3 regions of the Desemzia sp. FAM 23988 genome follow, and region 1 is predicted to be linked to each of the others. Evidence: riboswitches for the same ligand, from Rfam matches in the RefSeq annotation. Region 1 holds a riboswitch; each other region holds the start of a gene.
The links. A riboswitch is a leader RNA that binds a small molecule or an ion and turns the genes downstream of it on or off. The one in region 1 is predicted to bind thiamine pyrophosphate.
Positions count from the first base shown of each region.

Region 2: it holds a riboswitch for thiamine pyrophosphate, as region 1 does, so the genes downstream of both, thiT (energy-coupled thiamine transporter ThiT) here and thiM (hydroxyethylthiazole kinase) in region 1, are expected to answer to the same signal.
Region 3: it holds a riboswitch for thiamine pyrophosphate, as region 1 does, so the genes downstream of both, ACEN4L_RS03400 (YkoF family thiamine/hydroxymethylpyrimidine-binding protein) here and thiM (hydroxyethylthiazole kinase) in region 1, are expected to answer to the same signal.

Region 1 covers NZ_JBGQQS010000026.1:32,814-35,132, forward strand. Annotated here, with positions in the region: gene thiD (bifunctional hydroxymethylpyrimidine kinase/phosphomethylpyrimidine kinase) at 1-314, opposite strand, end outside; gene thiM (hydroxyethylthiazole kinase) at 311-1,054, opposite strand; TPP riboswitch at 1,175-1,272, opposite strand; TPP riboswitch at 1,340-1,438, opposite strand; gene ACEN4L_RS11785 (NADP-dependent oxidoreductase) at 1,613-2,319, shown strand, end outside.
Region 2 covers NZ_JBGQQS010000001.1:112,074-114,392, forward strand. Annotated here, with positions in the region: gene ACEN4L_RS00640 (hypothetical protein) at 1-213, opposite strand, end outside; gene thiT (energy-coupled thiamine transporter ThiT) at 383-949, opposite strand; TPP riboswitch at 1,026-1,128, opposite strand; gene ACEN4L_RS00650 (GNAT family N-acetyltransferase) at 1,210-1,683, opposite strand; gene ACEN4L_RS00655 (HD domain-containing protein) at 1,794-2,319, opposite strand, start outside.
Region 3 covers NZ_JBGQQS010000004.1:12,310-14,628, forward strand. Annotated here, with positions in the region: gene ACEN4L_RS03395 (ECF transporter S component) at 1-196, opposite strand, end outside; gene ACEN4L_RS03400 (YkoF family thiamine/hydroxymethylpyrimidine-binding protein) at 193-825, opposite strand; TPP riboswitch at 868-971, opposite strand; gene ACEN4L_RS03405 (hypothetical protein) at 1,139-1,312, shown strand; gene ACEN4L_RS03410 (SPFH domain-containing protein) at 1,382-2,161, opposite strand.

The DNA.
Region 1 (2,319 bases):
ATCATCACCGGATCAACGATAAGCGGTATATTTTGTTTTTTTAGGATTTCAGCTACCCCATCAATTATTTCAACTGAAAACAACATCCCCGTTTTGATAGCTTTTACTGAAAAATCATCTAGTACAGTTTGGATCTGTTGTTGCACAAAATATGGCGGTACTTCATAAATATCATGTACACCCAGTGTATTTTGATCTGTTAATGCTGTAATGGCTGTGGTCCCAAATACCCCTAACTCTTGAAATGTTTTGAGATCTGCTTGAATCCCAGCTCCCCCGCCTGAATCTGATCCTGCAATCGTTAATGCAATCATTGTCCTGCCTCCGCTATCTTTTGCAGAGCATTCATAAATTGTACAGCGAATGTCCCCACTTCATTTCCACTCTGTTCAGCAGCTTGTTTATACGCTTGTAGAGTGGTGGCTAATTGATTGAATGAGGCTTCTTTTCCACTCGCAAGCGAAGCTGTACAAACAGCGCTTAATAAACACCCCATACCTGTAATACGTGTAGCAATTTCGTTGCCTCCAGACACGTATCGCTCTTCTTGACCATCCGTTAAATAATCGGTTTCTCCTGTGACGATGACTTGACAGCGATACTTCAAGGCAATTTCTCGCGCTACTTTGGAAACAGGCATCGCCCCTATGCCGCTGTCCACTCCTTTTTGATGCCATTCTTTACCTGCAATTGCGGCTAGTTCTCCTGCATTGCAGCGGATCAAATCAACCTGCATTCTTTTTAAAAGTTGTTGCACCACTTGTTTTCGATAGCTTGAAATACCGATTCCTACAGGATCCAGTACAACAGGAACTCCTAACTCATTTGCTTTTTTTCCAGCTACCAACATCGTTTGGATAGTGCGGTCATTTACGGTACCGATATTGATCAATACTCCTTGAGCAGCTGTCACGACATCAGCAACCTCATTCACTTCATCCGCCATAATAGGAGAAGCTCCGATAGCAAGTAATCCATTAGCCGTAAAATTTGCCACCACATAATTAGTGATACAATGGACTAAAGGAGCTGTTTGTTTGACTCTTGATAACATTTATTACACCCTTTCCTTGGTTTCTCTAGCTTATTCAAATAGGCTGATCTCAATCCTCCTTTATAGAACGTGAGCACAAAAAAAGGCTCTACAAATATGCAGAAGCCAAAAAAGTGTATAAGAAACTCACTATTTGCTCCCTACGTCAGTATGAACTAACAGGTTCAAAGGGTCAGGTTTTACCTTCTCAACACGACTGTGTCCCCCCGCAATTAAGCGTTTTACAAAAGAAAAAGCTCCCCAAATAAAATTGGAGAGCTCAGTACGAATATAGTCGTTAGAATACATATGTACGATTGTGCTCCCTACGTTAGTGTTAACTAACAGGTTCAAAGGGTCAGGTTTTAACCTTCTCAACACGATTATGTCCCCCTGCAAAACATTTAATTACTTATAAGTTTACTATAGATAATAAATTTAATCAATCACTTTACTGTCTTTAATACACCGCTCCTCGTTCTCTTTTAAAGTATAAAAGCCTCATTATTTGTGGTCTTAAGATAGCAGTGTTAAAGTAATCATAACTAGAGAACCAATCAGAGAGAGGAGTACCTTTTTATGAAAACTATCGCGATTAAAGAATTTGGGTCAGCTGATCAATTAAGAGAGATGGAAATGGAGAAGCCTTCTATCAAAGATGATCAGGTATTAATTGAAGTTCATGCTTTCTCCATTAACCCCGTTGATTGCAAAAGACGTTCCGGTAAAATGGGCGGCAAACTTCCTATGGTGCTTGGTGGTGATGTCGCTGGTATCGTAAGTGAAATTGGTACAAATGTCACGAATGTAAAGCCAGGTGATCGTGTATTTGCTAATGCATCCAAAACTTACGCTGAATATGCCCGATCTCGCGCCGAAGTAACGATTAAAATCCCTGATAAACTCTCTTTTGTGGAAGCAGCTGCAATTCCATTAGCTGGACAAACCGCTTGGGAAGCTTTAATAGATAAAGGACAATTAAGGGATAATGAAAAAGTCTTGATTCACGCAGGGGCTGGCGGAGTAGGCTCATTGGCTATACAAATTGCTAAACATTACAAAGCTTACGTTATTTCGACAGCCAGTGAGAAAAACAAAGCATTCCTTACTTCTCTAGGCGTGGACTATTTCATTGATTACAACAAAGAGGATTTTGAAAAAGCAGTCAGTGATGTCGATCTCGTACTAGACCCTTTAGGAGGCAAAACTCAAGAAAAAAGTTTCACTGTTCTAAAAAAAGGCGGGCGCTTAGTTTCCTTAGTACAAGAACCGGATGAAACTACATT
Region 2 (2,319 bases), on a different contig from region 1:
ACCCATTTCATGAAGTAAAATATGTATCAAATAACTGATAAAAAAAGCTATGAACCCAATAAACAACAGACTTAAATTTAATTCAATTGCATCAGTTTCCAAAAATACTCCTGCAACAAAACCAATCGTTAAACCAATAATTGCTGAACCTCCCATTACAAGAATCACGGTACTCCATTGGGATTTCTTTTTTTCACTTTTATTTTTTGTCATATGTGCTTCACTTCCTTATGGGTTGCTTAATGCATTCTCCTAAAAAGGATAACATTACTTATTTAGTATGTACTAGTCGAAAAAAAAGTCAATCATAATTTTGACCGACAACTCTTTTTAGCTTTAAAAAAAAAGACGAGATAGTAATATCCCGTCCTTTGATCTTGTATTAACGTGTTGTTGATGAAAATAATTGTGGTGCTGTTTTTTTGATCGCTATCAGTAAGATGCTGACTACGACCGCTGTGATTACTCCACTCAAAATCTGTGTCACGAAAGAATACAGCAAAGCACTCATTCCTTCTGGTGCGTAGCTGCCCCAGAAATAATAACCTGCTACAAAATGCCAGAAGAATCGTGCCATCGTACCGGAAAATGTTCCCAGAACAATGTACAGATTCAATTTAACCGTCTGATCGGTTTGACTGAGCGAATGGATTTTAGCAGCAAATAATCCTCCGAAACCTGCAAAGGCAAAGGCAATAAAATATTCAATAAATCCTTGTAAAGGACTTAGAATATAGGCATTACCAATTACAAAATGCAAGATCCCCCATAAAAAACCAGCATAAACTGCTGGAACAAAACCTCTCCTAAACGCATAAAGCGTGAGAGGCACCATCCCTAATGAAACTGTAAAAGACGGACCGATATTTGTTGGGATAAGCGATAATACAATGGCTAAAGCAGCTATAATCGTCCCTTCTATCCACACACCAAACTTTTTGTTGCGCATAAAAAAACCTCCTTTATAATTTGAACAATGCCAAACAACAAAGGAGGAGATCACTTGAGTAATTAGACTACATACTTTTGTGCTCTGTCACAATTCCTACGCTCGTGCTAACGAACAGGTTCGAAGGGTCAGAATCATCGATTCAATCTCAGCTTAAAAAAGCACCCCTTTGTGATGGACGTTCATTCAGTTTTTACCTATTCACTATACCGAATATTTCAACCCTTGTCAATACTGCTCTCCGGGTTGAAACGATTTGATTAGTCTAACTTTTTAGCTAATACAAATTCTATACTGTCCCCTATGTTGATCCGTTGTTGAGTATTTGAAAAACCTGATTGAATATACAGCATTTGACTGCTGATATTGTCTATAGAGACAGACAACACAATTTCGTTGATCATGGGATAATGATAGCGCACATAGTCGGGCAGCAGTTCTAAAGACTTTTTAGCATATCCTTCTCCTTGATAATTCAAATCAATCGAATGTGCTCTAAATAGAATTGCTTTTGGATTGTCTGTAAAAGTGGACACCCCTACTCCAAGTTGAAGGATAAAAAAACCAATCAATTCCTGCCCCTTTAAAATCAAAATCGGGTGTTTTTCAGTTTCATGCATACTCTCGGTTAAAGCATCCATTGGCTTAACAATATAAGAATTTGAATCAATGGCATAATTTTCTAATTTTGGAGCATCTTCTATAACCGCTTCTCTTAGAATTATCTTTTCCATAGCCCTTCACCTTGCCTTTTTCATTATTCTTTTTCAGTATAAGAATAACAGACAGGACTAATAAATGTCTCTTGAAACGTTCTTAATTTCTCTGATTTGCAATACTCTGATTACTTCAACCCATCCCACTCCAAATAAAATTCTTGCAAAAACTGTTCCATAAACTGGTGTCTGTTTTCAGCAAAAGATCTTCCTGTTTGAGTATTCATCGTGTCTTTCAACTTTAATAATTTTTCATAAAAATGCATGATCGCTGTATCTTCTCCAGATCGATACTCTTCGTAAGATACCCCTTCTCTCGGCATTTTAGAAGGATCATGAATCAACCGACCACGGGAACCCGAATAAGCCATTGTTCTGGCAATACCGATTGCTCCAATGGCATCTAACCGATCTGCATCTTGCACGAGTTTTCCCTCTATAGAAGTCATCTCTATTTTATTGGTTCCACCTTTATAGGACAAGTTCAGCACAATAAATAAAAGAGACTCTTTTTCGGCGTGGGTTAAAGATAGCTGATTCAACCAATCGGTTAATTTTTTTTCTCCTGCTTCAGGTGTCTCATTTAATTTTTCATCTGGGACATCATGCAGCAATGCAGCCATCTCACAAATAAAAGCATCTACTTCCCCGGGT
Region 3 (2,319 bases), on a different contig from region 1:
CGTAAAGAGCAACAACAGGTGCCATAAACCATATCCCGTAAAAAGGTTCATATCCTAAAATACCAATACCTGCTGGAGTGAGAGCAGTTGTTAGAGCAGCTCCTAAATACAATGCAATTAAATAAACAATTCCAAATGCGACAGAGATTAATCCCATAAAAATAAAGTCTCTTAATTTCAATGGCTCTTTATTCATAATGATTCCCCCTCAGGTAAGTTACAGAGTAAAGAGGCTTCTATAATATAATGGCTAACATCTTTGCCTGTTCTTTCTGCGACATATTCTAAATAATCAAAGACATCATGTACTTCACCTTTTAAGTAAGTCGTGTAATGGCCACTTCCAGCATAAACACCTCGGTCAATCCCATTGTTAACCACTTCTTCAATAAGTGACATATAGTTATCAGTGCCCATTGGATACAGCGAAAATTTACCAACAACTGGGAAGGATCTTTTGCGGCTGTTGCGGTCATTGATACGTCTATCATCATAATCAAGTGTGTAGTCTGCATCGTGATCTCCCGGGCAACCTTTCGAGATAGTCATATGAAGACTCATATGTACATCATCATGATATGCTTGAGAAAATACCGCTCGAACGCCGTCAAATACAGCCGATTCTCTACCACGGTAAACCGTTGAAGTGGGATCAGTTTCACTCCACACCATAGAAGTGTCTACATTTTCAAGTGAAGAGAGGATAATGTCGACAAAGTTATCAGACATCGGGGCTAAGTTGAATCTAATTCCCGCAATTCCTTCTTTTGAACCAGGAACACCTACTGCGCAACTGCCGTATGAGACATATTCTTTTTTTGACAAAATAAAAACTCCTTTTCCAGTTAATAATCCAGAAAAAGAGTATAGTAAAAATTATAATCTTCCTACGCAACAATAAAGTTGATCAGGTTCACGAATCTGCTTCTAGCACTCTCAGCCTCCTTTAAAAGGCTCTCCGGATTAAATAACTATTTAATTTTGTTAATTCAGTATACTTGAAAAGAAAATCGATGGCAAGCTAAACATTTTTATTATTTTAGAATTTATCGTTCGAACGTGATAATGTCCTAAGTAGGTCGAAGCATAAAATGTCCCAAAATGATAAAATAAAATCATGAAAAGGATAATACTAACGATGAATGAAGATAAGAAATATAAAGTAATAAAAGCTGTGGCAGAAAAAAGAAAGGAAAAAAAGAGAGCTTGTGTTGTGAAACAAGAATCCCTTTTCCCTTTTTGCAACAAGTCCTTAAAAATTCAAATCATCATCTTCCTGTTTAGGATCTTTTTTAAACAGCAAAGACAATAAGTTTCCTATTAAAATGACCACTATCGCTGCAAAAATAAGTTTACCTAAGAAGAAAATCATTTTTATCACCTACTCGTTAGTATCAACAATTGCCTGACCCGTTTGTACTTCAACCCAACCATGTTCTAAACGTGCTTCTACTTCTTTTAACTTGATCAATTCTTCAGAAATGGATTCAGATAATTTTTTATTGGCTTCCGCCTCTGCTTCTGCTGCTTTTACTTTTTGGTAAGCTAAACTGTCTGCTTTTGTTTTGGCTGTATCGGCTTCCAAGAGAGCTTTTTCTTTTTCTTGACCCGCTTTGATGATCTCATCAATGGATTTTTGCGTTTCCGCATCAACATCTGGAACTCCAAAAGCAACGTCTTCTACCAAGAATCCTTTAGGTTCAACTGCTTTAGTGAAATCTTCTAAAATCGATTGCTGAACTTCTGTTGATTTTGATCCCGTTACATCCAACAAGCTATATCTAGCAACGACACTACGCGATGATTTCAGCAATTGTGCCTTCAACCAGTTAGCTTCAATATCTTCTACGCTGATGCTCCCAAATTCTTTAAACACATCGGAAACTTTTTTCGAATCGACTTTGTAAGCATATGTAATCGATACATGGGTAGCTTTTCCATCTTCCGTAGCCAAATTCAACTTCTCTGCTTTAACCGTCTGTAAGCGAATAGGATACTGAGTTACTTTATCCAATCCGACAAATTTAACCCCTTGGCTTAGCGTTTGATCTCTCACTCCGCCGTTCATTGAATAACGAACCCCTACATAACCATTTTCGATTTTTTCAAAAAACACTAAAAATCCACCTACCAATAAGATAATGACTAAAAGACCAATCATTAACCCTTTGATTTTTTTGATGCTGTTCTTATCGTATATTTTTTCGTTCAATTCTATGTCCTCTTTTCTTTTTTTAACTAAATAATTTTCTTAATAACAAATACTTTTCCTTACTCTCTTACAACAAACCACCCCGTGTAACTATTTACTGCAATACA